2 regions of the Aeromonas sp. R6-2 genome follow, and region 2 is predicted to be linked to the other one. Evidence: riboswitches for the same ligand, from Rfam matches in the RefSeq annotation. Region 2 holds a riboswitch; the other holds the start of a gene.
The links. Region 2 has a riboswitch for lysine ahead of AB5Y48_RS04980 (Na+/H+ antiporter NhaC family protein). Riboswitches for the same ligand answer to the same signal wherever they lie in the genome.

Region 1: linked by a shared signal. The riboswitch ahead of lysC (lysine-sensitive aspartokinase 3) and the one ahead of AB5Y48_RS04980 (Na+/H+ antiporter NhaC family protein) in region 2 are both predicted to bind lysine.

The regions. Positions count from the first base shown of each region.
Region 1 is NZ_JBFODE010000032.1:244,779-259,507, reverse strand. Features, by position in the region: partial or broken gene AB5Y48_RS08090 (type I secretion C-terminal target domain-containing protein) at 1-185, shown strand, start outside; gene glpC (anaerobic glycerol-3-phosphate dehydrogenase subunit GlpC) at 248-1,450, opposite strand; gene glpB (glycerol-3-phosphate dehydrogenase subunit GlpB) at 1,502-2,764, opposite strand; gene glpA (anaerobic glycerol-3-phosphate dehydrogenase subunit A) at 2,761-4,389, opposite strand; gene AB5Y48_RS08070 (PilZ domain-containing protein) at 4,537-5,289, opposite strand; gene AB5Y48_RS08065 (YchJ family protein) at 5,336-5,788, opposite strand; gene AB5Y48_RS08060 (LTA synthase family protein) at 5,860-8,088, opposite strand; gene lysC (lysine-sensitive aspartokinase 3) at 8,218-9,570, opposite strand; lysine riboswitch at 9,653-9,841, opposite strand; gene argA (amino-acid N-acetyltransferase) at 9,952-11,280, opposite strand; gene AB5Y48_RS08045 (hypothetical protein) at 11,429-11,782, shown strand; gene msrA (peptide-methionine (S)-S-oxide reductase MsrA) at 11,850-12,485, shown strand; gene AB5Y48_RS08035 (DUF3802 family protein) at 12,670-13,005, opposite strand; gene AB5Y48_RS08030 (GNAT family N-acetyltransferase) at 13,038-13,526, opposite strand; gene AB5Y48_RS08025 (MmcQ/YjbR family DNA-binding protein) at 13,523-13,870, opposite strand; gene AB5Y48_RS08020 (alpha/beta fold hydrolase) at 13,940-14,722, shown strand.
Region 2 is NZ_JBFODE010000029.1:42,233-56,961, reverse strand. Features, by position in the region: gene queC (7-cyano-7-deazaguanine synthase QueC) at 1-126, shown strand, start outside; gene queE (7-carboxy-7-deazaguanine synthase QueE) at 162-833, shown strand; gene AB5Y48_RS04995 (DUF3820 family protein) at 833-1,060, shown strand; gene AB5Y48_RS04990 (cob(I)yrinic acid a,c-diamide adenosyltransferase) at 1,057-1,620, shown strand; gene AB5Y48_RS04985 (H-NS family nucleoid-associated regulatory protein) at 1,666-2,070, opposite strand; lysine riboswitch at 2,373-2,544, shown strand; gene AB5Y48_RS04980 (Na+/H+ antiporter NhaC family protein) at 2,632-4,206, shown strand; gene AB5Y48_RS04975 (thymidine kinase) at 4,302-4,883, shown strand; gene AB5Y48_RS04970 (flavohemoglobin expression-modulating QEGLA motif protein) at 4,917-6,257, opposite strand; gene mltB (lytic murein transglycosylase B) at 6,443-7,507, shown strand; gene AB5Y48_RS04960 (hypothetical protein) at 7,589-7,831, opposite strand; gene hisIE (bifunctional phosphoribosyl-AMP cyclohydrolase/phosphoribosyl-ATP diphosphatase HisIE) at 7,926-8,546, opposite strand; gene hisF (imidazole glycerol phosphate synthase subunit HisF) at 8,559-9,332, opposite strand; gene hisA (1-(5-phosphoribosyl)-5-[(5-phosphoribosylamino)methylideneamino]imidazole-4-carboxamide isomerase) at 9,332-10,078, opposite strand; gene hisH (imidazole glycerol phosphate synthase subunit HisH) at 10,084-10,686, opposite strand; gene hisB (bifunctional histidinol-phosphatase/imidazoleglycerol-phosphate dehydratase HisB) at 10,687-11,796, opposite strand; gene hisC (histidinol-phosphate transaminase) at 11,806-12,864, opposite strand; gene hisD (histidinol dehydrogenase) at 12,878-14,164, opposite strand; gene hisG (ATP phosphoribosyltransferase) at 14,169-14,729, opposite strand, start outside.

The sequences.
Region 1 (14,729 bases), on a different contig from region 2:
CGGTGAGCGATGGCAGCAATGGACTCAAGACGCTGGATCTCGCTGTCTCCCCGGCCGGGGATGGGAAGGTGAGCCAGCAGATCACCCTGGAGAACGTCGATGTGAGCCAATGGAGCCTCAGTGGGCACAGCAACCACGACATACTTCAGTCTCTCATCGAGCAGCACAACCTGATCGTGAAGTGATTCCTGTTGCGTGACGCAAAGAGCCGGTATTGATGCCGGCTCTTTTTTGGGTGACGGATTGCTCAGGCCAGGGCCTGGGCCAGCAGGTGGATCGGGTGCTCGCAGCGGTAGGGGGTGCTCATCTCTATCTGCCACTTGCAGGTCTCGCAGTCGGTGATCACCAGATCCGGCTTGAGGCGCCCAATCTGCTCGAACAGCCCCTGGCCGATGCTCTGGCTGGTGGCGTAGTTCTCCGACTTGAAGCCATAGGTGCCGGCGATGCCGCAGCACTGGGAGTCGAGCACGGTGACGCGCACCCCGGGGATGGCCCGCAGGATCTCGAGGGTGTAGATGACGCCCCCCATCTTCTCCATGTGGCAGGGGGTGTGGTAGGCAATGTGCAGATCGAGCGGCTTCATAGCCGGCAGGTTGCCCTTCTGGAACTCCTGCCACAAGAAGCGGGTAATGAGGGAGATGCGGCTGCGCACCTTGTGGTTGTCCTGCTCCAGCAGGTGGGGATATTCGTCACGCAGGGTAAAGCCACAGGTGGAGGAGGTGGTGAGCAGGGGCATCTCATTGCCCGTGAGGGTGCTCTCCATCTGCTGGATGTTGAAGGCGGCCTGGGCCTTGGCCTTCTCCATGAAGCCGTTGGCAATGAGCGGCACGCCGCAACACTTCTCCCGCTCCAGCAGCTGCACGCCTATGTTCATGGCGTTGAGTACCTGCACCAGCTCCTTGCCGAGCTGAGGATGGTTGTAGTTCACGTAGCAGCCGTGGAAGTAAGCCACCTGACGGCCATAGCTGGCCTGGGTCGCCTTCTGTTTCTTGTACCAGCCACGGAAGGTGCCCTGGGAGTACTTGGGAAGATCCCGGTGGGAGGAGACCCCGAGGGCTTTGTCGAGCACCATCTTGACCGGCTTGAGGCTGGTGGTGAGGTTGACCACAGGGGCCATCAGGGTAGACATGCCCCCCATCAGATCGGTGTGGGAGAGGACGAACTCCCGGATCCCCGGCTTCATCCCCCCGTACTGGTGCTTGGCCCGGGCTATGATGTCGCCGATGCGCACCCCGCTCGGGCAGGCCACCTCACAGCGTTTGCAGTTGGTGCAGTGCTTGAGCGCCTCATCATAGAGGGCCGGGCTCTTGATGCGCAGGCGCTCCCCGTCCGGACCGGCCTGCTTGGGGCCCGGGTAGGCGGGGTTGGCCTTGGCCACCGGGCAGTAGGCGGTGCAGACGGTGCACTTGATGCATTGATCGAAGGTCTGGTTGGCGTGATCGAGCAGCATATCAATTCTCCTCCCGTTGGGATTGAAGGCACGGGATGTGGGGCAAAGGTCTCATCGGGCCGACTCCAGAATGTGGCCGGCGGCCTGCCAGCCGGTGGCGACGGCCACCCCGGAGCCTGAGCCCTCGGCAATCGGATCGTAGTGGGCCAGTATGCTGCCGGCACCAAAGAGGTTGGTGAGCGGCTGGCCTGAACGCAGTACCCGCAGCCGCTCGTCGGTCTTGACCCCGAAGCCCATGAAGGGGTGGTGGCTGAACAGACGGCGACCGGCCCAGGCATCGCGTTCCGGGTCGCTGAGCACGTCGGCACCGAAGATGGGCTCGCGAATGCCGCGCAGGCGCGACTCCAGGCCGCGACTAAAGAAGCTGCCGGTGGCGAGGATGAAGTGGTCTGCCTCGAACAGGACGTCTTCCCCGTTTTGGCTGTAGAGGCCTATCACCCGGTCGTTTGCACAGTGTGCCCCCTGCACCCGCTCGCTGGTGAGATAGGTGCCGCCGAGTGCGATGAAGCGGCGTTTGAGGGTCTCCTGCAGGCGCATGCCGATGAGCGACGGCGGCATGGTGGCGACCTCGCGGATGGTGCAGCCGGTGCGTTTTTCCAGCTCGCTCAGACGCTCGCCTACCAGTCCCAGGGTGAGACAGGCGGGCAGCACCAGATGGTGGCAGTGGCCACCGGCCTCGTGCATCAGGCGCGAGATCTCCCGGGCCAGGTCGGCCAGCAGATCGTGGCGATCGCACAGGCGGGCGATGTCGGCGGAGCGAAACTCGTGGGGATTGCGGCTAAATTCGGCCAGCTGGGGCAGGCGCAGCTCGCCGGTGAGGATGCGGGTATTGGCAAACCCGGGCTGGTTTGCCAGATTGGCGGCGGCCAGGGCCGGGTGGAAGTCACGAAATCCCTCCAGGGTGGCGAGCATCAGCCGCTCGGGCTGGGGCGTGTCGCCGGCGATGGCGCAGGTATCGGGAGAGAGCCAGGTCTCCTTGAGGGTACCGATGGGGGTGAGGCGTCTGTGGTTGCGCTCGCCGCCCGTCAGGATGAGTCCCTCGGCGGCGCAGTGGCGCTGCAGATCGTCCAGGCTGGCCAGCACATTGGCGTGGCCCACCCGGGCATAGGGGTGCTCCGGGTGCCGGTCGATGAAGTCGGGCAGGGCGGTGCGGGGATCCCCCTCGCCGCCGAGCAAGTCTACCGAGCCGGAGGAGAAATGCAGAGCACTCTGACCCGAGGCCATGATGAGGCTCTTCTGCCCCGCCTCGGCCAGACGCAGGCCGGCGCACAGGCCGGCGATACCGCCACCTATGATGATGCTGTCGAATCTCATGATGCGGCCTCCTCAGTGCGCGGCTCGGCGGTCCAGCTACCCAGCCCGAACAGCCCCTCATAAATCCAGTAGGTAAATTCCGCTTCGCGCAGGGCATCCCCCCACAACACCGGGCGGGTGCCCTTGAAACGCTCCTCGATAAACTGGCGCAGCATGACGCAGGCCTGGCGGCCATCGGCCTTGCCGTACTCGTGCATCAGGCCGGCGGCGCGGTAGGCGCACAGCTCACCCTGACAGGGGCCCATGCCGACCCGGGTGCGGCGGCGCAGATCGATAAGGTTGTCCACATCCAGCTCGCGCAGGGCGTACTCTATCTCGCCGGCGGTTACCATCTCGCACTCGCAGATGAGGGCGTTGGCCCTGGGATTGTCACGAAAGAAGGCGATGACCCGCTCCCCGTGGCGGTACTGGGCCGACCCCTCGGCCGGGGCACTCAGACCCGGGGCCGAGACCTTGTCGGGGTCGCGCGAGCCGGGCAGCGCCAGCTCGGCGGTGCGGCAGGGGGTGCTGTTGCCGAGTTTCCTGGCCACCAGATCGGTGGCCCATTCGGCCATCAGGCGATAGGTCATCAGCTTGCCGCCCGTGATGGTGTTAAAGCCCTGCAGGCCGTCGCGCTCGCCGTGATCGAGCAGCACTATGCCGCGGCTGATGTTGCGGCCCGACTCGTCCCCGTCCACGGCGACCAGGGGGCGTACCCCGGCGTAGGCGCGCAGCAATCGGGTGCGCGCCATGATGGGGGAGAGCTTGATCCCCTCGCGCAGCAAGACGTCCACCTCTTCCGGGGTCACCTTGAGGTTGTCGATGGTGTGGTAGTCCACCTTGCTCGAGGTGGTGCCGATGAGGGAGATGGTATCCCCGGGGACCAGGATGTCGGCGTCGGCCGGCTTGCGGCAGCGGTTGAGCACCAGCTGGTTGATGCGGTAATCCATGATGAGCAGGGAGCCCTTGGCCGGGAACATGCGGATGCCGAGATCGGCGTATTCGCAGATCTGCTGGCCCCAGATCCCGGCGGCGTTGATCACCTCCTGGCACTCTACCTCGAAGGCCTCGCCGGTGCGGGTATTGATGGCCTTGACGCCGTGCACTCTGTCTTGGGTGCGCAGCAGCCCCAGCACCTTGCTGTGAGTGAAAATACGCGCACCGTGCTCCTTGGCGTCGAGCACGTTGGCGGCGGCGAGACGGAAGGGGTCGACCGTACCATCCGGCACCTGGATGGCCCCTATCATGGCCGGGTTGGCGTTGGGCTCGAGGCGCAGCGCCTCACGCGGGTCGAGCTGACGGGTCTCGATACTGGCGCGGGCACAGGCCTCCATAAAGGTCTTCTGAAAGCCGATGTCATCTTCCGGCAGGGTGAGAAAGAGACCGCCGGTGTCCTCCACACAGTGGCTGGCGATGCGCTTGAGGATGCGGTTTTCCTGAATGCACTCGCGGGCAGACTCTTGGTCGGTGACGGCGTAGCGGGCGCCGGAGTGGAGCAGGCCGTGGTTGCGGCCCGTGGTGCCCGAGGCGATGTCATCGCGCTCGAGCAAAACACAGTCGATACCGCGCAGGGCGCAATCGCGCATGATCCCTGCGCCCGTTGCCCCGCCGCCTATGATAACGACCTGGGTGGTGATCCGTTTCATTGTGCTCATCTCACTGCTTCTTGTTAGGAGCAGTGTGACGGGAACGCCATGAAAAATGTTTGATTCAGACCAAATTAATGAGCGCAAACGCTCAAGTGATGGGTGTTGTGTGGTTTTTTGTGAGCCATATCGCACTCGTCGGGAGCGTCATTGGTGCGCCTCTGGCTGATGTTGGCGCATCACCATGTGGTGGCCATTGAACTCCAGATGCTCGAAGAAGCGTGCGCTCTGCTGGCGGCCATGGGCGTCAAAGCGCATGCCGTAGCGGTGTTGTCCTCCGACCGTGCGCAGGTTGCAGAGGGTGCCGGTGAGACGAAACTGGGTGGCATCCCGTGTGGCGGGTCGAAAGCGCAGCTCCAGCTGCCAACCGGGGGAGAAGGGCGGGGCCAGGTGATTGGTGGCGAAGGCGCAGCCATCCTGGGAGAGATCGAGCAGGCTGATCTCGACCTGGCGCTGCCCGACCACGGCCAGCCCTTCACACTGGACCGGATAGCGCGTCTCCTTGCGGATCTTGCTCAAGAGCAGGCTCTCGGGTGTGCGCACCGTGAATACCAGCGGCGCACTGCTGAACTGCTCGATGAAGCTGCTGAAGTGCACCATGGCTCCCATGCCCCGTTCACACACCAGCGAGATGGCGACCCGATAACCGGGGCGGCAGCAGAGGGCCGCCTCGTTGGCCGAGACGGTGTAGAGGGTGAAGTAGAGGAATCCGCGGCGATCCGACCCGATCAGGACGGCGGGGAGTGCCCGGTTGACCCCGGTCGGCGTGATCACCTCGACGCCGGCTTCGCTGGCGGGTTGCAGGTAGGAGAGCACATCGCTCCCCTTGATTGGGGTCCCTTTTTCCCGCTGGGCGAGCAGCTTCTGCTTGATGGCACTGGCCTGGCTCTGTTCTGTCACAACGCCTCCTTACATGCAGAGATGTGTTTCATTTAAGGCCGCTCCCTCAGGAGGCACAACACTTCTTGAACTTCTTGCCGCTGCCACAGGGGCAGGGATCGTTGCGACCGATCCGGGTGGGGGGCGGCGATATCTCCCCCTCCGTGTAGCGCCAGCGTCCCGCCTCGCGCAGGAAGCGAGAGCGCTCGTGCAGGCAGGCAAGTTGTCCGCCATCTTGAAACCAGGCCTTGAACTCGACCCACCCCTGATCGCCCTGCTCGCCGCTGCCGAGGATCTCCAGATGATCCCAGTGGGTATCTTGCTGCCCCAGCTCTTCGGCGCTGAGGCCCCCCAGATGGTCCGGATGCCAGGTCTCGACCAGGTACTCCCCCAGTCCCAGCACGAAGGCACAATAGCGGGAGCGCATCAGGGCTTCGGGAGTGGGGGCGGCGGCGCCCAGATGCAGGGGTTGGCAACAGTCGGCATAGGGGCGGCCCTGGCCGCAAGGACAATCGGACATGAAAAGGACTCCGTGTGCGGTGAGGGGAGCCATACTAATCGGCCCTCACCCCGGGGCCAACCCCCTTGTTATCAGGGAAGGGCATCGCTTTTGAAGGTGGCGCGGATTTGGGGCAGCAGGGGCGTGGGGTCAAATCCCGCCTCTTCACCCAATACCGGGTGCAGCAGGGGCTGAGGCTCGGCGGCCTGCAGGCGGCCGGCCAACAGGGCTCGGGTGATCTGGCCCAGCTCATAGAGCTGGCGCACCTCGCCGAAGGCGATGGCCGGGTCGAGCAGATCCCCCTCGCGGGTGAAGACCATCAGGGGGATCTCGTAGCGGGCCGCCCGGGTTGGGTTGGGACCCAGGATGCCATCCCCCGCACCCATCAGGAAGGGTTGGTGATCGCCAAAGGCGATCACCAAAAAACGTTCATCGCCGGCCGTCAGGGTCTCGAGCAGCTTCTGCAATGAGGCCATGGCATCCACCACGCCTGTGTAGTAAGTGTTGAGGGTCTGCCGCTCGTCGGCGGGGAGATCGGGGCAGGCTCCATCGAGCTCGGCCCCCTGATAGCGCGGGCCATCGAAGGGACCATGCCCCTGCATGGTGACCCCATAGGCAAACTGGGGAGCCTCGCCGCTCAGCAGGCGAGCTATCATGGCATCGTCCGAGACATAGAGTCCCTTGTGAGAGAGGGTGGTAAAGGCCTCCTCAAACCAGCGAGTCTGGTAGCCCAGCGCCGGGATCGCCCGATCCCTGCCCCAGAATTTCTCCACATAGGGGTGGACGAAGAGGGTCTGATAGCCGTTGGCCCGCGCCGTGTTGGCGAGGCTCGGCACACTCGGCTGCAGATAGTAATAGGGCACTATGCCCTGCTTGAGCAGTCCCACCGGCAGCCCGGTGTTCATCTCGAACTCGGCCAGCACCGTCATCCCTCCCGTGGTGGGGGAGTGGATGGTTTTGCGCCACTGGTGCACGCCGGCGGGCAGGGTGAGCTCCGGCGCCCTGGCACAGATCTTCCCCTGCCAACCGAGCCAGAGGGATTCATATTGCAGCACGATCACCCTGTCCCAGAGGGGAGGGTGATGGTCGGGAGCGTGCTCCCGCTGCGGGGCGAGACCCGAGCTGAGCAGGGGGTAGCGGAAGATGGATCCCTGGCTCACCATGTCATCCACCAGGTTGAAGAGGTAGAGGCCGGGGCCGGCGCGGATCAGATCCCTGTGATAGGTGACGCTGTGCTGAAAATAACGCACGTTGGGGCCGAGCAGGCGGTTGCTGGCCTGGGTGGCGAAGACGCACAGGGCGAAGAAGGCGAGGGTAGCCGCAACCCCGCGCAGCAGCCAGCGCGACAGGGCGAAACGCCAGCAGGCGAGCGCCAGCAGCAGGGCCAGCGCCCAGGGCGCCCAAGGGTGCTCCTCGCGCAGGATCTGGAGCAGCCCCAGCAGGTTGCCGAGATCATTGCCACCGATGGGCACCCCGTAGATGGCGATCTTGGTGAAGTTGGCGACAAGGCCTAAGCCCATCAAGAGGGTGAAGGCCAGTCCCATGTAGAGATGAAAACCGGCCAGGGCGCACACTCCCCAGCCTATCACCATGGTGCCCCAGGCCAGGTAGTAGTGTTCGATCCGAAATCCCGACCAGAGGGTGAACTCACCGAAGCGAAAGAAGGCAAAGCCGTGCAGCAGCAGGAAGGTAAGGTTACCCAGCAGCAGGCTGGCCGCCAGCCGGGAGCGTCGGCGCAGGCGAAACAGGGGAGCCAGCAGGTGCAGCAACAGGGCGTTGACCAGCACTATGGTGCCGAGAGCGAGTAGCAGTTGGGGCAGGGAGAAGCCCCGGGCCGGCAAGATCTGCAGGAAGCGGGTGGGCAGCGGTGCCCCCTGGATCTGCGGTTTCACCCAGAGGGAGTACTCCCGGCTGGCCGCATCATCGGGGACGCGCATCGTGCTGTTGAGCTGTACAAGGCACCCCTTGTCGCCACAGCGTTGGCGCTTGCTGGCATCGATGTCGAGGCGGCCGGCCTCACCGCCGTCTTCCCGGCGCAGGATGAAGGTGAGACGGTCGGCTCCTTGCAGGGGCTCGGCCAGTCGCCACTTGTGATGCAGTACCACATACATGCCGCGCTCGTCACTCTTGTAGAGCAGGGAGGCCTGCTCGAGGCGGGCGACCTGCAGGGTGCCGCTGTGAAAGTCGATGGGCTCGAAACGGTTCAGCACGGCGTCGAGGCGCAGCCAGGGAAGCAGCAGGGCAAAGAGAAGCAGGCCCCACAGCAGGTGGAGCAGGAGGCGCCGCCAGTCGGCGGCTGGAGTGACAAATCGGGATCTCATCTGGCCCTGTCCTTGAGCAACGAGAGTGGCCGATGGTGCGGCCAATGCCCTCTCGTTGTCAATTTTATGACCGGAAAATGAAGATCTGATTAACAGTTGATGACGGGTCCCTCCATGGACCCGGATCGATTAGCCGAGCAGACCCTGATGCAGCCGGTTGACCACGGCGCCGGCCTCCTCTTCGCCCACCAGGAAGCAGAGGTTGTGGGCGCTGGCCCCATAGCAGATCATGCGGATATTGTGATCCTGCAAGGTGGCGAAGACCTGGCTGCCCACACCATTGACCTCGCTCATGCGATTGCCGATAAGGGCCACCAGGGCGAGCCCGCTCTCTACCTTGACCTTGCACAGCTCACCGAGCTCGGCCAGTACCTTGTCGCTCAGGGTCGCCTCTCCATTGCTCTGGCTGCCGGTGTGATCCAGGGTCAGGGAGACGCTCACCTCGGAGGTGGTGATGAGATCCACCGAGATGCGGTGGCGTGACAGGATGCCAAACACCTCGGCCAGAAAGCCGTAGGCGTGAAACATGTTGGGGCTGTGCAGGGTGACCAGCACCTGGTTGCGGCGCAGGGCCACGGCACGAAACAGGGGGCTGCTGCGGGTGGCTGCGCGGATCCAGGTGCCGCCGGCCGCCGGATCCCGGCTCGAGCCGACGAAGACGGGGATGTCTTTGCGCACCGCAGGTTGCAGGGTCGAGGGGTGCAGCACCTTGGCACCGAAGGTGGCCATCTCGGCCGCCTCGGCGAAGCTGATTTCGGGGATGGGTCTGGCCCGGGTCACCAGGCGCGGATCCGTGGTGTAGATGCCGGGAACATCGGTCCAGATCTCGATGCTGCCGGCATCCATCGCCTCGGCGAGCAGGGCTGCGCTGTAATCCGAGCCACCACGGCCCAGGGTGGTGGTGCGGCCATGTTCGTCGGCCCCGATAAAGCCCTGGGTGACGACGATGGTATCGCCGAGCAGGGGTGAGAGCGTCTGCTGGCAGAGGGTACGGGTAGTCTCGAGATCGACGCTCGCCTTGCCAAAGCGGCTGTCGGTACGCAGCAGCTGGCGCACATCGATCCATTGGGCGCTGGCCCCGCGCTGGCGCAGCAGCTCGGTGAAGAGGCGGCTCGACATCATCTCGCCACAGGCGATGAGGCGATCGGCCAGCTCCGCATCGGTGTGCAACCTGGCCTGGCGTGCCATGGCCTCGATCTCGGCAAGCTGGGCATAGATGGCCGCCCGCAGCTCGGGGCTGGGGGAGAGGGCGTCGAGGATACGCTGCTGGATCTCTGTCAACCGGGCCAGCTGCTCGCCCAGGGCCTCGTCACCGAGTTCCCCCTGGGCCAGGGCGACCAGCAGATTGGTGACGCCGGCGCTGGCGCTCAGCACCACAATACGGGTGGCGGGATTGGCGAGAACGACATCGGCGCAACAGCCCATGGCGGTGGCATCGGCGACACTGGTGCCGCCAAACTTGGCGACGTTGAGAGCGGTCATGAAAACTCCTGTCTATATAAAAAAGCCGGTCCATCGGGCAAAGACAGGGGAAGCGGTAAAATGGCAGGAATAGGTGAACATCCCGGCCAGAAGCGCTCCACCTGAGAAGGGCTAACCCTTCACCGATGACAGCCCGGGGGATTCAGCCCCCGCAGCCGACGGGATGCATAACGGTATGCTTCCCATCTCGGCGCTGCTCCCCCTGGCCCGGGATCGTCGGAGACCGAACTCCTCCCCCTGGCTGCCTGGGCAACGCTCCTCTTCTGGCTCCACCCCTTGGGCGGTGGAGTAATTAAACAAATAACCCGTCTTGGTCATCAGTGTCAATCAAGAATCGACAAACATTAAGGGTTCTTTTTTTACTCATTTTAAATCAATCAATTAAGCAATGTTCTTTAGCAAAATCTTGGAGCGGCGCTGCCAGTTGTAGAGGCGCTGCTTGGCCACAGGAAGATCCTCCACGACCACAGGATAAAAACCGCGCTCCTGAAACCAGTGGATGGAGCGGGTGGTGAGCACGAAGAGGCGCTCTATCCCCTGTCTGCGAGCCTGCTCGCTGACCCGGCCGACCAGCATGTCCCCCCGGTGGCCACTGCGATACTCGGGATGAATGGCCACGCAGGCCATCTCGGCCATCGCCTCGTCGGGAAAGCTGTAGAGGGCGGCGCAGCCGATGATGAGGCCGTCGCGCTCGATCACGGTGAAGTGCTCGATCTCCATCTCCAACTGTTCCCTGGAGCGACGCACCAGAATGCCCTCCTCCTCCAGGGGGCGGATAAGGTCCAGTATGCCGCCGATGTCGTCTATGGTGGCGGAGCGCGCCCGCTCGGCACTCTCGCGCACTATCTGGGTGCCCACCCCCTCCCGGGTAAAGAGCTCCTGCAGCAGGGCCCCGTCTTCCGTGTAGCTCACCAGATGGGAGCGCGGTACCCCGCCGCGGCAGGAGGCGATGGCGGCGCGCAGATAGCGAGCCGTGCCCGAGAGGTGATCCCCCTCCTGGGCGAGCAGGGCCAGATGCTCCTGCGCCTCTTCGGGAAAGAGCTCGGAGATGGCATTGCCCCCCGCGTCGAGCACCCCCTGATGGGAGCTAAAGCAGATGAGCTTGTCGGCTCTGAGATCAATGGCGATGCGCTGGGCCACCTCTTCCGAGCAGAGGTTAAAGCTCTCGCCGGTGACCGAGCAGCCGATGGGGGAGATGAGCACCAGGTTCTGCTGATCCAGCTGGCGACGGATCCCGTCGGTGTCGATGCGTCGTACCCGGCCGCTCAGGCAGTAGTCGACCCCTTCGTCCACCCCCAGCGGCTGGGCGGTGACGAAGTTGCCGCTCACCACGCTGATGCGAGCCCCCTGCATGGGGGTGTGGGCCAGCCCCATGGAGAGGCGGGAGGTGATCTCGAACTGCATGCCGCCACACACCTGCTTGATGATAGCGAGGCTCTCCTCGTCGGTGACCCGGGTCTGCTTGTGGAAGTGGGGGGCTATCTGGTGGCGGGCCAGCGCCTCGTCGATCTGGGGGCGGGCGCCGAAGACCAGCACCAGACGGATACCCAGCGTCTGCAACAGGGCGATATCATTGATGATGTTGCTGAAGTTGGGGTGACTGATGGTTTCTCCCCCCGCCATCAACACGAAGGTGCCACCCCGATGGAAGTTGACATAGGGGGTGGATTGACGAAATGCATTGACCAGAGCGGGATCCCTTTCACGCACAGCTGAAGCCCTAACAATAGAAAGTCACGAATGGGGTCAATATATGAAAATCAATTCACAAATCAAGCTTATTTATTCTGGGTGAGCTCTTTATTTCTCCAGGTGCTAGGATGAGCGCATCACAGCCTGTTTCAGAGGGGAGAGTCATATGACCCAACCACATCTCGAGTTGCCGGAGGATGAGCCTCTGGCCGAGCGGCTTGGCCCTCTGCTACTGCAACTGCTCACGGCCTATGGCGACGGGGATCTGGCCAGCTTCTCGGCCCTCTTGCCCCCCGACTTCGTTGCCGGGGAGTACGGTGCCGAGCGGTTTCACAAGGGAAGCCTCCAGTTTCGCGAGCGTTTTGGCCCCTGTCTTCGTCTCACCTTTCTGACCCGGCTACGGCGGGGTCACGACACCCTGTTGCTCTGGAAGGGCACCTTCTCGAGTTGTGAGGATGAGTTGCTGCTCCACCTCAAGGTGAGCGGGGAGGAGGGTGTCGAAGGGTTTTGGATCGTCTGACCCCTCTTGATCCCGGGTCTGACTCTCCCGTATTGTCGCTCGCTCATGGAGCCGTCAGGAGAGAGTCATGGAAAACATCAGCCTGGTATCGCCCGCCGATGCCCTGCCGGGGCGTAGCGAGCCCCTCGCCGTCAATCCGGTGCACGTTGTCAACGGGCATGCCACCGTCGGGCCCTGGCCCGATGGGATGGCGGTTGCCTGGTTTGGCATGGGCTGTTTTTGGGGCGTCGAGCGCCTCTTCTGGCAGCAGGAAGGGGTCTGGTCGACGGCGGCGGGTTATCAGGGCGGGATGACCCCCAATCCCACTTATCGAGAGGTATGCAGCGGCCTGACCGGTCACGCCGAGACGGTGCAGGTGGTGTTCGATCCGACCCGTATTCGTTACGGGGATCTGCTGCGCCTCTTCTGGGAGCATCACGATCCGGCGCAGGGAATGCGCCAGGGCGGTGATGTGGGCACTCAGTATCGCTCTGTCATCTTCTGGGCCGACGAGGCGCAGCGGGCCGAGGCCGAGGCAAGCCTGGCCGTCTATCAGGGGGCGATGGCACAAAGCGGTGATGGCCGGACTATCACCACGGCCATCTTGCCCCTGGTTCCGTTTTATTACGCCGAGGAGTATCACCAGCAATATCTGGCCAAGAATCCCGAGGGGTATTGTGGTCTGGGGGGGATTGGTGTCTGCCTGCCCGTTGGGGCGAATTGAACGCAAACTGTACCGATAGTAAAAAAAGCAGAAATAAAATGAACTTTCTTTGCCAGGAGTGCTCCAACCAGTTGAGCCCTCATGGACGGGGGCCCAGACCAGACACTTCTTGCCAAACAAGATGACAGCAAGCCAGGCCGCCCCATACCGGGCGGCCTGTTTCTTTTTGGGTGGGGGAATCAGGTTAGCGGATGGCGCTGTCGAAGAGGTTCTTGATAAGAATGATAAATTCGATGAGAAACTCCCGCTGGGCGGCCGTGGCCGGACGCTCCCAGACGGCGGAGAGGACCTCTTGCAGGTCGGCCACCACTGAGTCGGCTTCACGCATAATGACGAAGCGGACCTTGGAGTCGAGCTGAGGGTTCTGCTCGCACAAGGCGATCAGGCTCTCGGCGACCTGGTCGCTCACCAGATGCTCGATGGTCTCACCTCCGGCCTCGTCGCCCTTTTGCTCAAACAGTCCAAGGCTCTCGACCAGATATTCGATGAGCGCCAGATACCCTTCACCGTCTACAACCATGTCGCGCTACTCAATGTGTGATGGAAATGGAGCTATTGTAGTGAGCCCACCGGGGATGACAATCGGTAACGGAGACGATGGCGGGAAAAGAGTACCGACCCGCGCCGGATCTGCTCGAGCGCCGTCACCCGAAAACCCAGTCTTAAAAATAGCCCAAGACTCAGCAGACTGGCCTCGGTTTGCAGCTCGTGCCAGCCTCTCTCCCTGGCAGAGGCGAGCACTGTGGTCACCAGATGTTCGCCTATGCCCTGTCGTTGGTGATCCGGTGCCACATAGAGAAGACCCAGATGGGCAGTTCTGGTCAGGGTGACGAAACCCACCCGGTTTGCATCCAGCCAGGCCACCCAGCCCTCGCTGGCGGCCAGCTCCCTTAGAAAGGCGGGGCTGCGGGCGCCGACCGCCCAGGCTTCGACCTGCTGTGGTGTGTAGTGCCCGGGAGCGCTATGGCGTACCGAGTGCTCGAACAGGGTTGCCAGCGCGTCGTGATCGCCTGGCTGCATGGGGCTGATGGTCAGCATCATAGAGGCCTCTGCAGGCGGCGGGGCAGGGTGGCACTTACCCTCTGATAAGAGTGGTGCACCCACCCCTGCCAGAGATCGTCGGCCAGGGTGTCTTGCAAGGTAACGCTGTTCCAGTGGCGCTTGTTCATGTGCCAGCCCGGGGTCACTTCCGGGTGGATCTCGCGCAGCAGCAGCGCCAGCTCGGGATCGCACTTGAGGTTGAGCACCATGGGATTGGCCTCCCAGCGCAGCAGGGCAAACATCTTGCCGTGCAGGCGGTAGACCAGAACTTCCGGGCCGAAGGGGGTATCTTCGGTGGCGGCGGGGAGGCTGAGCAGGTGATCCCGCACGGCAGTGAGCGTTATCAAGGTTCGCTCCGGCTTTTCTGTTAGAATCGGCGACCCAGTATAACCCCGACAGAGGCGCATGCGCGGATGCTCTATCACAAGACCTATGAAGTTGGGCCCGACAGGCCCTGGGTTGTCTTCGTCCACGGGGCGGGGGGGAGTTCCAACATCTGGTTTCGCCAGCTCAAGGCGTACCGGGAGCGCTTCAATGTGCTGCTGCTCGATCTGCGCGGTCACGGCCACTCCCATCGCCTGCAGCAGGTGGTGCAGGGCAAATACAGCTTTCGGGCGGTGACCGAGGATATCGTCCGCCTGCTCGATCACCTGGGGATCCAGCGTGCCCACTTCGTCGGCATCTCCCTTGGCACCATCCTTATCCGCCATCTGGCCGAGCTCTGCCCCGAGCGGGTCAAGAGCATGGTGCTGGGCGGCGCCATCTTGCGCCTCGATATTCGCTCACGCATCCTGGTGCAACTGGGACGCCTCGGCCAGCACATCCTGCCCTATATGTGGCTCTATCGTCTGTTTGCCTTCATCATCATGCCACGGGATCGCCATCGCGAGTCGCGCCTGCTCTTCGTGCGCGAGGCGCGGCGCCTGTGTCAGAAGGAGTTCAAACGCTGGTTTCGTCTCGCCACCGAGGTCAACCCCCTGATGCGCTACTTTCGCGAGCGACCGGTCTCGATTCCGACCCTCTATATCATGGGAGAGGAGGACTACATGTTCCTCGCGCCGGTGCGCGAGCAGGTGTCGCGCGACCCCTATAGCGAGCTGGCGGTGATCGAGGGATGCGGCCACGTCTGTAACGTAGAGAGCCCGGAGCGATTCAATCGTCAGTCCATCGCCTTTCTTGCCGCTCAAGACGGGTGAGCCGGGT
Region 2 (14,729 bases):
ATTCAGGGGGATGGTTGCGGTGAGTGTCCCGCCTGCCTGCTGCGCGCTCGTGGCCTGCAAGAGTACCTTGAGCAGGGTGAGGCCGTGCGTGCCCGCCTCGCCACCAAGCTGGCGCCGGCATCGTAAGTCGGCCCTTTCACCGAATTAGACAGAATGTGATGATTCACTACCCGATCAACGAAATTTTCCAAACCATCCAGGGGGAGGGGGTCTATACCGGCCTTCCCGCTATCTTCGTACGCCTGCAAGGCTGCCCGGTGGGCTGCCCCTGGTGCGACACCCGCCATACCTGGGTGGTCGACCCCGAGCGTCAGGTGCCGAGCCGCCAGGTGCTGGATCGCTCCAACGAGTCCGATGCCTGGAGCGCCATGAGTGCAGCCGAGATCCGCGAGAGCTTCCAGCGCCTCGATTACACGGCTCGCCACGTGGTGATCACGGGGGGTGAACCCTGTCTCTATGACCTGCGCGAGCTCTCGGTACTCTTGTTGGCCGAAGGATTTACGGTGCAGGTCGAGACCAGTGGTACCCATGAGATCCAGGTGCATGACGAGGCTTGGGTCACCGTCTCTCCCAAACTGGGGATGAAGGGGGGGCTGGAGGTATTACCGCAGGCCCTCGCCCGTGCCAACGAGATTAAGCACCCGGTGGCGACCGAGCATCATATCGAGGAGCTCGACGCCCTGCTTCACTTTGCGACCCTGCGCCCCGATGTGCAGATAGGATTACAGCCCATTAGTCAGAAGAAGCATGCGACCGAATTGGCCATGAGGGTGTGTATCGAGCGTCACTGGCGGCTCTCAATACAGACTCATAAATATCTGGATATCGATTGATGACCCATCCCGATCCAGAAGTGTTGCTTCATTTGAATATGAACATGCCTTATGGGAAATATCAGGGACGGCGCCTTATCGACCTGCCCGAGCCCTATCTGGTGTGGATGGCCAGAGAGGGGTTCCCGGCCGGGAAATTGGGCAGTGCACTGGCCTTGGCCCACGAGATCAAGGTCAATGGTTTGGAATCTGTGGTATTACCACTACTCAACGGGACACAGGGATGAGGATATATACCAGACAGGGTGATGGAGGAATGACCAGGCTGGCCGATGGGACCGTATCTGCCAAGACCCATATGAGGGTTGAATGTTATGGTCTTGTCGACGAGCTCAATTCTCATATTGGTTTGTTGATTGCACTATTACCCGACGAGGCTCTCCATATGCAGTCCACGCTGCAATTGTTACAGCATGAGCTGTTCGATCTGGGGGCTGAGTTGGCGCTTCCCGGCTCGGCACAAAATAAGGATGTGTGGCGAGTCACTCATGAATGGACCTTTCGTCTCGAGCAGGAGATGGATCGGATGAGTCAGGATTTGTCACCACTGAAGCAATTTATTCTGCCCGGTGGCTCACTGGTGGCGGCCCAGGCCCATGTGGTGAGAACCCTGACGCGGCGCTGCGAGCGGCAAGTGGTGATGCTGGGTGAGCATGAGCGGCTCAACCCCGCTCTGCTTCCCTACCTTAACCGTCTGAGTGACTGGTTCTTTGTCCTGGCCAGGTGGTTGATCAGGTGCGAGGGGCTCAGGGAAGTCATTTGGCAAAAAGAGAGTGAGCGCAAATAAAAAAAACCTCGCCATGGGCGAGGTTTTTTATTGGGCGATGTCACGTTAGATGGCGAAATCTTCCAGGGCCTTGCCCTCTTCCAGCGCCTTGGCAATCACGGCAGGGGTACGGCCCTGACCGGTCCAGGTCTTTTCTACGCCATTATCCATATAGCGGTATTTGGCAGGACGCGGAGCACGCTTGGCGCCTTTCTTCTTGCTTTCGCTAACAACCGGGCTACCGACCAGTTCGGTCGGGTCGATACCGGCTTCTTTGAGCATTTCGCTAAATTCTTGCAGTTTACGCTGATGCTCGGCCTGAGCCGCCTGGCTGGCAGCGGCTTCTTGCTGACGCTCGTCAACGATAGATTGCAGCTTTTCCAGACCTTCAACCAGTTGTTCCATGGTCATCTCACGGCACGCAGCACGCAGGCTGCGGATATTCAGCAGTACTTTCAAAAATTCGTTCATAAGGACACCACTCGAGCAGTTATTGATTTTTACACAGATGAAGTGTAGCTATTTCGTCGCAATTTAAACAGGGAATATGAGCAAGTCAAGTCGGAGATAATTATTAATTAATATTTCCTGACGTAAACCCATTTATTTACTTTCACGCTATTCCCGTTTGGGGGGGCAAGCGGGAGAAATCGGTCATCATGAGGGAAGGGTAAGATGTTTCTGCTGCACTTTGCGATAGAGTGTGGTTCATATGAGTAGTCATTCATAAAACTTGCGATTAATCTCTCGATTGATAAAATGCATCGCGAATACCTTTAAGTAGAGGCGCGCTGCCTATGAGTAACCGAGCGGAGGGTGATGCCTGTGATGCTCGAGGAAAGGAGTCAGCGCCGAAGTGGCCAGGCCATCATACCGGGCTGCTGGTTCTGCATCGAAGAGGTGCAGGACTGCCATAGTCATCCACTATGGAGCGCTACCTGAAGGGTGAGGAGTATGTCCGCCCCCGGTGGATCTTGTTTCTTTATCCTCTCGGTAGATCTCCACCTGAGTCTGTTGTAGGTGCAAGAGATCATGGAAATCACCCATTACGCCACGTCGGCATTGTCACTCGCCCCCCCCCTGATTGCGGTTATTCTGGCAATCTGGACCCGTAAGGTTCTGCTCTCCCTCGGAATGGGCATTCTCGCCGGCAGCATTCTGGTGAGCGGTTTTTCTCCGCTCGGTACTGCCGAATACATTGGCGATGTCGCCAAAGGCATCTTCTGGGCCGACGGTGCCGTTAACAGCTGGAACGTCAATATTCTCCTCTTTTTGTTGCTGCTCGGCGGCATCATCAGCCTGATGACCGTTTCCGGCGCGACCCGTGCGTTTGCCGACTGGGCCGCGACCCGTATCAAGAGCCGCCGCGGCGCCAAGATACTGACCGGTTGCCTGGTCTTCCTCTTCTTCATTGACGATTACTTCCACAGCCTCTCGGTGGGTTCGGTCTGCCGTCCGGTGACCGATCGTTTCCAGATCTCCCGTGCCAAGCTCGCCTACCTGCTCGACTCGACTGCCGCACCGGTCTGCGTGCTGATGCCCATCTCCTCCTGGGGGGCCTACATCATCGCCATCATAGGTGGCATCCTGGCGGCCCACGGTCTGACCGACCAGACCCCCATCTCGGCCTTTATCCAGATGATCCCGATGAACCTCTACGCCGTCTTTACTCTGGCGATGGTTCTGGTCGTGATCTTCTATCAGCTCGACATCGGCGCCATGCGTCAGCATGAGGAGTGGGCGGCCGAAGGCAAGCTGTGGGACGAGAGCAAGGGGGCGCCGGCCGGTGCCAGCGGCGAACTCTCCAGCTCCGACAAGGGGCGGGTGCTGGATCTGGTGCTGCCGATCCTGACCCTGACCCTCTCCACCGTCTACTTTATGGTGGCCTCCGGCGCCGCAGCCCTGGCCGAGAAGGGCACCCCCTTCACGCTGCTCGGTGCCTTTGAAAACACCGACGTGGGAGCCTCTCTGGTGAATGGTGGTCTCTGTGGTCTGGCCGTGGCCATCCTGCTCTCCCTGCGCCTTGGACTGGGTCTCAAGAACTGGATGCTGGCCGCCAAGCACGGTGTAATGGCCATGCTGCCGGCTATTTATATCCTCATCTTCGCCTGGGGGATCGGTGCCGTTATTCGCGAGGTCGAGACCGGCAAGTACCTGGCATCCCTGGCCCAGAGCGGTCTGCCTATCGCCTTGCTGCCGGCAGTCTTGTTCGTGCTCTCCGGCGCCATGGCCTTCTCCACCGGCACCAGCTGGGGTACCTTTGGCATCATGTTGCCGCTTGCCGGCGACATGGCTGCCGCCAGCGACATCACCATGCTGTTACCCATGCTCTCGGCCGTGCTGGCCGGTGCCGTGTTTGGCGATCACTGCTCGCCCATCTCGGACACCACCATCCTCTCCTCCACCGGAGCCGGTTGCCATCATATCGATCACGTGGTGACCCAGTTGCCTTATGCCCTCACCATCGCCTTCGGTGCCGTGCTCGGTTACCTGGCCCTCGGTCTGATGCACTCGGTGCTGGCCGGTGTCGTGGTCAGCGGGATCTGGTTTATGGCATCGAGCCTCTTCTTTATTCGCCGTAACCAACCTGTTCTGGCCAATGCCTGAGCAAACGGCGATCTCACCATGCGGGGGCCTTAGGGCCCCCGCTGGTTTATGGTAGTATTCGCCCCAGTTAAAAAGACCCTTCGGAATGCGTGCCCATGGCCTCTCTTCACTATAAATTTGCCGCCATGAACTCCGGCAAATCGACCCAGCTCATCCAGGCTCACTTCAACTATTGCGAGCGGGGGATGAATCCCCTGGCCATGACTCCTGCCATCGACGATCGTTTCGGTGTCGGTGTTATCTCGGCGCGGGTTGGTCTGACCCTGAAAGTCGAGGTATTTGGCGAGGAGAGCGATCTCTTCGAATTACTGCGTGAACGCAACGAGCAGAAGCGTATCGATGTCTTTATCGTGGACGAGGCCCAGTTTCTGACCAGGGAGCAGGTCTATCAGCTGGCGCGTATCGTCGATGAGCTCGATATCCCGGTGGTGGCCTACGGGCTCAAGACCGATTTTCGTGCCGAGCTCTTTCCCGGCTCCTACCACCTGCTCTGCCTCGCCGACAAGGTGGAAGAGCTCAAGAGCATCTGCTGGTGTGGCAACAAGGCCCACATGAATGCCAGGGTGAGCGCCTCGGGAGAGGTGATGCGCGACGGGGCACAGGTCGAGATCGGTGGGAATGACCGCTACGTCTCCCTTTGTCGAAAGCACTATCTGGAAGGCAAGGCCTACTCCTGATAAAAGACCCCGGCTGATGCCGGGGTCCTTGTATCAGTCGATGTCCACGTCTCCCTGGGGTTCGTAGAGGGGAGCGGTCTGGGGGAGGGTGTGGAACAGCTGGCGAAAATGCTGCTGTACCCGTCCGATGTCGATGAGGCTCATGCCCGACGAGAAGCCGAACCAGACGTAGAGGCCGGTCAGGTTTTTAAACATGGGGGGGAGGAAGCGCGGCGCCTCGATAAGCCCCTCCAGATAGTGGCGATAGAGCACCGGGATATCATCCAGGCTCACCTTGCCCACGAAGAGCATGGGCAGGATTTCGGGCACCCCTTCGAGTACGGCGCTGCGAATGAAGTTGACCGTCTCCACATAGCCGCGCACATAGGAAAGATCCTTGGTAAAGCAGGCGCTGCCGTCGACCGCGCCACCACGAAACACCCGCTGGGCCACCTTGTAGGCGTCGTGCTGACCCATGCCCCGGGCATGGAAGTGGCGATAGAGCTCGATAAAATCGGCCCCCTGCTCGGCCATATCGATGGCCATCACCCGATCCGAGATGCGCCTGGCCCGATCCGGGAAGGAGCTGAAGGTGAGGGTCTCGATAAGCACGGCCAGCCCCTCCTGACAGGCGGTGATGCGCGGGGAGCCGGCGCTGAGCCAGCTGGCCCAGGGTTGGGCCCGGCCGTTGAGGGTGGTGCCCACATGGACCCACCCTTCGTGGACCTCGAGTACCTGAAGATCCAGCTCGGAGAAGCGGGCGTGACTGCTGAGCTTGATATAGTCTCCGCCGGCGGCGGCATCCGAGACGATGCCATCGCTGAGCTTCACCCGCACCGTCCCCTCATCGAAGTAGTCGGTGAGTTTCTCCTGCAGTCGCGTCACCGCGCCCTCTCCCTGATAGATCTTGGGCCAGGGGCGGGTCAGGTGGCGGGCGCCGGGCAGGGAGAAGATCTGGCACAAACGCTCTCCCAGCTCCTTGAGGGTCTTGCGATCCCCGCGCAGGTGATCCCGGGCCGAGCCATAGAGCAGGCGGCTGTAGCGCAAAAAATCGGGCGTACCTCGTGAGCGCAGCATCTCGCATACCACCATGTATTGCTCGACCGTCTGCTGCAGGATCTGCCCCAGCTCGTCATGGGCTCCCAGGTGGCGGACAATCCTCTCGCGCAGCTCTCTTAGCTCCCGGTAGGTGTGGTGAGGATCGAAGGAGAGGGGGATCGCCTCATAGAAGTGGCGATCGACCCTGGGCAGGTGGCAGGCACCCGAGGCGAAGAACTCCTCCTCGAGCTGGCGCGGCCATTTGATGGCGTCGAGGATGCGGATGGGTTTTTGGATGGCCAGCAACTCGTCGGAGAGGCGGCGAAGTTGTTGGCGGTACTGTTCCTGATGGCTCATGGCGGTGTGAAAAGGGGGAGATGAACTCTATCTTATCGCCAATCTTGCGCCTGCGCCTGCTCCTTGCTTGCCATGGCCTGAATCGAGCCGACAGCGGGTGACGATTTAGCGGGGAGATGCGTTTGTTCCACTCTCACAATGGAGTAACATGACGGCTTCGTTTACCTGCTGGATCTTCAATGTCGATGCGTCACCTGGCTCTCTTTCTTCCCATCATTCCTCTTGTTACCGCCTGCAGCAGCACCCCGGCTCCCGCCGCGCCCAGTGAGCCCCAGGCACCCAAGGGGGGCTTTCTGCTCGATCCCGAGCATGTGCAGACACCCCTGATGGGGGATTTCTCCGCCAATCCACAGACGGCCCGTTTTATCGACAAGATGGTGCAGCAGCATGGTTTCAACCGGCAGCAATTGCACGATGTGCTGGGGCAGGCCAAGCGTCTCGACTGGGTGATCCGTCTGATGGACAAGCAGGCCCCCACCACCAAGCCGCCGGTTGGACCGAACGGGGCCTGGATACGCTATCGCAACAACTTCATCACCCCGGGCAATGTGGAGAACGGCGTCGCCTTCTGGAACCAGTATGAGGAGGCCCTTGACCGTGCCTATGCCCAGTATGGGGTCCCCCCCCAGGTGATCGTCGGCATCATAGGGGTCGAGACCCGCTGGGGCCGGGTGATGGGCAAGACCCGAATTCTCGATGCCCTCTCCACCCTGGCCTTCGACTACCCCCGCCGCGCCGCCTATTTCGAGGGGGAGCTTGAGACCTATCTGCTGATGGCCAGGAGTGAGGCGATCGACCCACTGGATCCCCAGGGCTCCTTCGCCGGGGCCATGGGTTATGGCCAGTTCATGCCCTCTTCTTTCAAGAATTATGCGGTGGACTTCAACGGTGACGGTCACACCAACCTCTGGGATCCGGTGGATGCCATCGGCAGCGTGGCCCACTACTTCCAGGCTCATGGCTGGGTGAAGGGGGACAAGGTGGCGGTACAGGCGAGCGGCCAGGCTCCCGGCCTCGAGCACGGCTTCAAGACCCGCTACAAAGTCAGCCAGCTCTCGGCCGCTGGCCTCACACCGCTGGCTCCTCTCGGTCATCACAGGGAGGCGAGCCTGCTGCGCCTGGACATGGGCAAGCAGTACCAGTACTGGTACGGCCTCTCCAACTTCTACACCATCACCCGTTACAACCACAGCACCCACTATGCCATGGCGGTGTGGCAGCTGGGTGAGGCGGTGCGGGTCGCCCGTTAAGGGAAAAAAGAGAGGGAGCGTCTGGCTCCCTCTGCACGCTTCATCGTGTCAGGCGTTTTTTCATCTCGTCGACGAGCCCCATCACCATCCAGGCCGCGCCTCCTGCCGAGGTGGCGGCGCTGTACTCCCGGCTGAGGTAACCAAAGCCCTCCCTGTGATGGGCGATGGCCTCTTCCCGGGTGGCCGCGTGGAAATATCCCCCACCACCTCCAGCCCCTGCTCCAGCAGTTGTCTCTTCTCCTCGAGAAAGGTGGGCGAGTCCATCTCCAGCAGGGTGAAGTCGGGGGCATCGGGGCGAGTCGCCAGAACCTGATACTTGCTCATGGGGTGCTCCATCATTAAGAGTGCCTGATGAGTACCACTTTGTGGGGGGATTGTCATCCCCCCGAAGGGGAGGGGGCGCCAGGCCAGCCTCCTGTCACCCCTGCCGATGCCGCTCGAAGAGGCGCTGCACCACGTCCTGCAGGGCCAGCCCCTCGTTTTGCAACAGCACCGTCAGGTGGTAGAGCAGATCTGCTGACTCGTTGATGAGCTCTTCTCTGTCCTTGGCCATGGCCGCCAGGGCCACTTCGACCCCCTCTTCCCCCACCTTCTGGGCGATGCGCTTGGTGCCCTTGCCGTAGAGGCGGGCGGTGTAGCTGCTCTCGGGATCGGCCCCCTTGCGTGCGGCCAGCAGTTGCTCGAGCTCGGCGAGAAAGCCCAGCGGCGGCAGCGGGTGGCCATCGAAGCAGGAGGCGTTGCCCAGATGGCAGGTGGGGCCGACCGGCTCGGCGGCGATCAGCAGGCTGTCGCGATCGCAGTCGGTGGTGATGGCCTTGAGGACGAGCACGTTGCCCGAGCTCTCCCCCTTGGTCCACAGGCGCTGCTTGCTGCGGCTAAAGAAGGTGACCTGGCCACAGGCCAGGGTCTTTTCCAGGGCTTCCTGGTTCATGAACCCCTGCATCAGCACCTGGCCGCTGTGGGCGTGCTGCACGATGGCGGGGATCAGGTTGTCACACTTGGCCCAGTCCAGGCTCTGGCTTTCGAAAGAGATGGTCATTGCACGCCCTCCTTAACTGCGAATGGCGATGCCCTGGCCCTTGAGCCAGGACTTGAGTTCGGGAATGGGGATGATCCCCTTGTGAAAGACGGAGGCGGCCAGCGCCCCGTCCACGTCGGCCAGGGTGAAGGCGTCGCGAAAGTGCGCCATGGCGCCGGCGCCGCCCGAGGCGATCAGTGGCACCCTGCACAGGGCCCGCACCGCCTTGAGCTGATCGATGTCATAGCCCTGGCGCATGCCATCCTGATTCATCACGTTGAGGACGATCTCGCCGGCCCCCCGCCGTTGCACCTCCTGTACCCACTCCTGGGTGGTCCAGGTCGTGGTGCGAGTGCGGCTCTCGTCGCCGGTGAACTGCTTGACCTGATATTGACCGCTCTGGGCGTCGAAGTAGGAGTCAATGCCCACCACCACGCACTGCACCCCGAAGCGCTCGGCCAGCCGGGTGATGAGGGTGGGATCGGCCAGGGCCGGTGAGTTGATGGAGATCTTGTCGGCGCCAAACTCGAGGACCTGGCGGGCGTCATCGACGCATCGGATGCCGCCGGCGACGCAGAAGGGGATGTCGATCACCTCCGCCACCCGGCTCACCCAGCTCTTGTCGACCACCCGGGCGTCGCTCGAGGCGGTGATGTCGTAAAAGACCAGCTCGTCCGCCCCCTCGGCCGCATAACGGCGGGCCAGGGCGACGATATCGCCCATTACCTCGTGATTACGAAACTGCACCCCTTTGACCACCACGCCATCTTTGACGTCGAGGCAGGGGATGATGCGACGTGCCAACATCAGCGCACCTCCTGGTTGGCCCAGCAGGCGATCGCCTCGGCCACGGTGAATTTGCCCTCGAGCAGGGCGCGCCCGAGGATGATGCCGGCCACTCCCGATCCCTTGAGCGCTTCGATGTCGGCGAGGGAGCCGATACCGCCGGAGGCCTGAAAGGCAACCTGCGGGAAGCGGGCGCAGAGATCCCGGTAGAGATCGACGTTGGTGCCGGCCAGGGTGCCGTCGCGGCTGATGTCGGTGCACAGCACATGTTTAAGCCCGGCGGGCAGGAAGGCCTCGATGAGCGACTCTATGGTGGTGTCGCTCTGCTCCTGCCAGCCGGCCACGGCGATACGGCGCACCCCATCGCTCCCTATGTTCACATCCAGCGCCAACACGATGCGCTCGGGGCCGTATTGCGCCATCCAGCCCATCACCAGTGCCGGGCTCTTGACGGCGGTGGAGCCCACCACCACCCGGTTGGCGCCGGCGGCGAGCAGGTCGGCCACATCCTGCTCGGCGCGCACGCCACCGCCGACCTGTACCGGGGCGGCAGTGCTGGCCAGCAGCTCGCGCAGCAGGGGAAGCTGGCGGGCGGCGGCGTTCTTGGCACCGTCGAGATCGACCAGGTGAAGCTGCTGCGCCCCCTGGTCCACGTAGTCGTCGAAGCGCCCCTGGGGATCGCTCGAGTATTCGGTCTTCTGGCCGTAGTCCCCCTGATAGAGGCGCACCACCTGGCCGTTTATCAAGTCAATGGCGGGAATGATCATGCCGGTCACAGCTCCAGAAAGTTTTGCAAAAGGCGGGCCCCCACGGCGCCGGAGCGCTCCGGGTGAAACTGCGCGCCGAAGAAGTTGTCACGCCCGGCGATGGCGGTGAACGGCTGGCCGTAGTCGCAGGTGGCCAGGGTCGCCTCGGTCACCTCCAGCGCGTAGGAGTGGACGAAGTAGAAGTGGCTGCCGCTCGGGATCCCCTTGAGCAGGGGGTGGGTCTCGTCGTGCCACACCTGGTTCCAGCCCATATGCGGCAGGCGCAGATCGCCGACCTGCATCAGGCGGATCTTGCCCGGAATGATCCCCAGGCACTCGATATCGGTCTCGCCCCCCATGCGCTCTTCGGAAGAGGCGGCCAGCATCTGCATGCCGAGGCAAAAGCCGAGCAGAGGCTGGGTGGCGGCGCGAATGAGCGGCACCAGAGCGCGTTCATTCAAGTTCTGCATGGCCGCCACCGCCGTGCCTACCCCGGGCAGGATCAGCTTGTCGGCGGCGGCGATAAGGTCTGCCTCGCGGCTCACCACCGGGTTGACCCCGAGCCGCTCGAAGGCCATGCGTACCGAGGCCAGGTTGGCGCAGCCTGTGTCGATGATCACCAGCTTCATTCAGAGCACCCCCTTGCTGGAGGGGAGATCGCTGCCCTCGACCCGCACCGCCTGGCGCAGGGCGCGGCCGAAGCCCTTGAACAGGGCCTCCACCTGGTGGTGGGTGTTGCCGCTGCCCACCTTCATCTGCAGGGTGATAGCCATGGCGTCGGAGAGGGAGCGAAAGAAATGGGGCACCATCTCGGTGGCCAGATCCCCCACCTGGTCGCGGCCAAAGCCGGCCGGGCAGTCGAACACGAAGTAGGGGCGGCCGCTCAAGTCCATGGCCGTGGCCACCTCCTGCTCGGTCAGGGGGCGGGCGTCGATGACCGCCTGCACCTCGTCCATGGCGAGCACGAAGCCAAAGCGCCCGATGCCGCGCTTGGTGCCGAGCGCCGCCTTGAGGGCCTGACCCAGGGCGATGCCGGTGTCTTCCACCGTGTGGTGATCGTCGATATGCAGATCGCCGCTCACCTCGACTTCCATGTGGATCCCGGCGTGGGTGGCAATCTGATCGAGCATGTGATCGAAGAAGCCCAGGCCTGTGCTGATGCGGTTGCCGCCGGCCTGGTCGAGATCCACCGCGATGCGGATCCGGGTCTCTCGGGTGTTGCGCTCCACCTCGGCCTTGCGGCCGCGCCCGAGCAACTGGTCGCGAATGGCGAGCCAGCCATTTTCGGTCGGGTGGTAGCGAATGCCGGCGATCCCCATGTTCTCGGCGAGTTGCAGATCGGTCTGGCGATCGCCGATGACAAACGAGTTGCCACGGTCGATGCGGCCCGCGGCCAGGTACTCCCTGACCAGACCCAGGTTGGGTTTGCGACAGGCGCAGCCGTCACCCGGGAAGTGGGGGCAGATGAGCACCTGCTCCCAGTGCACTCCCTGGGATTCGAAGAGGTGCATCATCAGGTCGTGGGGCGGCTGGAAGTGCTCCAGGGGCAGGCTGGCGGTGCCCAGGCCATCCTGGTTGGTGACCATCACCAGGGTGTAGCCGGCGGCCTGCAGCTCGCGCAACACCGGGATCACCATGGGCTCGAAGCGCAGCTTGTCGAGGCGGTCTACCTGCTTGTCGCTGACCGGCTCCTCGATGAGGGTGCCGTCACGGTCGATGAAGAGGATTGGGGCAGTCATGGGATCTCCTTATCGTATGTCGCGCAGCACGTTGACCACGGCGTCCATCTCGCCGCGATAGCTCACCGTAATGCGCACCGAATCATTTAAACCGGGCTTGCTCGAGAAGTCGCGCAGTATGATGCCGGCCTCCTTCATGGCGGCGAACACCCGGGCGCCATCGTCAAAGCGCACCAGCACGAAGTTGCCCTTGTCCTCGAAGATCTCGGTGACGCAGGGCAGTGCCGCGAGCTCGGCCTTGAGCCGCGCCTTCTGGGCGTTGAGTTCACGTACCCGCTCCTGCATCAGGGTTAGTCCCTTGGCCGAGAGGGCCTCTGCCGCAATCTGGGCCACCGGATCCGGGATGGGGTAGGGGGCGATCACCTTGGAGAGCAGGGCGATCACCTCGCCGGCAGCCAGGGTGAAGCCGCAGCGGATCCCGGCCAGGGCAAACGCCTTGGAGAGGGTGCGGGTTACCACCAGGTTGGGGAAGCGCGCCAGCAGGTCGACCACGCTCGCCTCGGGGCAGAACTCGATGTAGGCCTCGTCCACGACGATGAGGGCGCGATCGCTGGCGGCCTCGAGCAGTGCGATGAGCCCCTCGCGCCCCACCAGATCCCCGGTCGGGTTGTTGGGGGAGCAGAGAAACACCAGCTTCACATCCGACAGGCGGCTCTTGATCTCGGGCCAGTTGGGCTGGCGGGCGGCGGTGAGGGGTACCTCGACAATGCCGACGCCGCAGGTCTCGGCGCTGATGGCGTACATGCCGTAGGTGGGGGGACAGATGAGGATCTGATCCTGCCCCGCCTCGCAGAAGGTGCGGATGAGCAGCTCGATCGCCTCGTCGGCACCGCGACTGACCAGCACCTGCTCGTCCGCTACTCCGGCGTAGGCGGCATAGGCGGCGATCACTGCGGGGGGTTGGCACTCGGGGTAGCGGTTGAGTCGCTCTCCCTCGATGGTGAAGGGGTAGGCCAGGGGGGCCTCGTTGGCGTTGAGCCAGACGTTGCCCTTGCCGCCGATGCGGCGGGCCGACTGGTAGGGGGTGAGTGCGCGCACCGCGCGCCGTGCCAGGTCCTTGATACTCATGCTCTGCTCCTTGTTATTTCAGCGCGGCCAGACGCAGGGTCACGGCATTCTCGTGGGCGCCCAGCCCCTCGGCGCGGGCGATGCACTCGACCACGGGGCCGAGCCCCTTGAGCCCCTCGGCGCTCAGCTCCTGCACCGTGTAGCGGCGCTGGTAGTCGGCGAGCCCCAGGCTCGAGCAGGTGCGCGCGTAGCCGTAAGTGGGCAGGGTGTGGTTGGTGCCGCTGGCGTAGTCACCCACCGACTCCGGGGTCCAGGGGCCGAGGAAGATGGAGCCGGCATTCTCGAGCTTGTCGAGCAAATCGCGCGGCGCCCGGGTCTGCACGATGAGGTGCTCGGGGGCGTAGGCGTTGGAGATGGCGCACGCTTCGTCGAGATCGCGGCACAGCAGGATCAGGCTGCTGCGAAGGGCCTCGGCGGCGATGTCGCGGCGTGTCAGCACGGCGAGTTGGCGGGAGAGTGCCTCCTGCACCTGGTCGGCCAAGGCCGGGGCATCGGTCACCAACACTACCTGACTGTCCGGACCGTGCTCGGCCTGGGAGAGCAGATCGGCGGCCACGAACTCGGGGTTGGCCGACCCATCGGCGATCACCAGCACCTCGGAGGGACCGGCCGGCATGTCGATGGCGGCGCCACGCACGTCCTGGCTTACCTGGCGCTTGGCCTCGGTCACGTAGCTGTTACCAGGGCCGAAGATCTTGTCGACCTTGGGGATGCTCTCGGTGCCGTAGGCCATGGCGGCGATGGCCTGGGCGCCGCCGATGGCGAACACCTTCTCGACCCCGCAGGCGCGGGCGGCAAACAGGATCTCGTCGCTGGCCGGCGACGGGGTACAGAGCACCACCTCACGGCAGCCGGCAAGGGCCGCCGGCACGGCCAGCATCATGACGGTGGAGGGGAGCGGGGCGCTGCCCCCCGGTACGTAGAGGCCGACCCGGCCGATGGGCTGGGTGCGCAGCTCGCACACCACGCCGGGTTGGGTCTCGATACGCAGCACCGGCTGGGCCTGGGCGGCGTGGAAGGTACGGATGTTGCCGATGGCCTGGCGGATGGCGGCTTTAATCTCCTCTCCCAGGCGCGCCTCTGCGGCGTCGAACTCGGCGCGGCTGATGCGCAGGGTCTCGCGAGGAGCACGCTCGAAACGGGCGGAGAGCTCGCGCAGTGCCGCATCACCGCGGCGCTGCACCTCGCTGATGATGCCGCGCACCGTGCTCTCGAGGGTGTCGGCGTTGGCCAGGGCCGGGCGGGCCAACAGGCTGCGCTGTTGCTCCGGGGCCAGGGTGTTCCAGATCAGGGTCTGCATGGCGTTACTCCATCATCTTTTCGATGGGCAGCACCAGGATAGAGCTGGCCCCCAGGGCCTTGAGACGCTCCATGGTCTCCCAGAACAGGGTCTCGCTTGAGACGACATGCAGGGCCACCTGGTTGGTATCGCCGGCCAGTTGCATGATGGTGGGACGCTCGGCTCCCGGCAGCAGTGCCGTGATGGCCTCGAGCTTCTCCTTGGGAGCGTGCAGCATGATGTACTTGCTCTCGCGCGCCTGCAGCATGCCCTGGATGCGCGGCATCAGCGTGTCGATAAGTTGCTGTTTGCTCGCCTCGAGAGGTTGGGCAGCCTGCACCAGCACCGCCTTGGAGCGGTAGATCACCTCGACCTCCTTGAGGCCGTTGGCCTCCAGGGTCGCCCCAGTAGAGACCAGATCGCAGATGGCGTCGGCGAGTCCGGCGCGCGGGGCCACCTCGACCGAGCCGCCCAGCATCACGCTCTTGAAGGGGAGGCCACGCTCGGCGAAGAAGCGTCCGAGCAGGCCGGGATAGGAGGTCGCGATGCGCTTGCCGGCCAGGCACTCGGCGCCTGTGTACTCCAT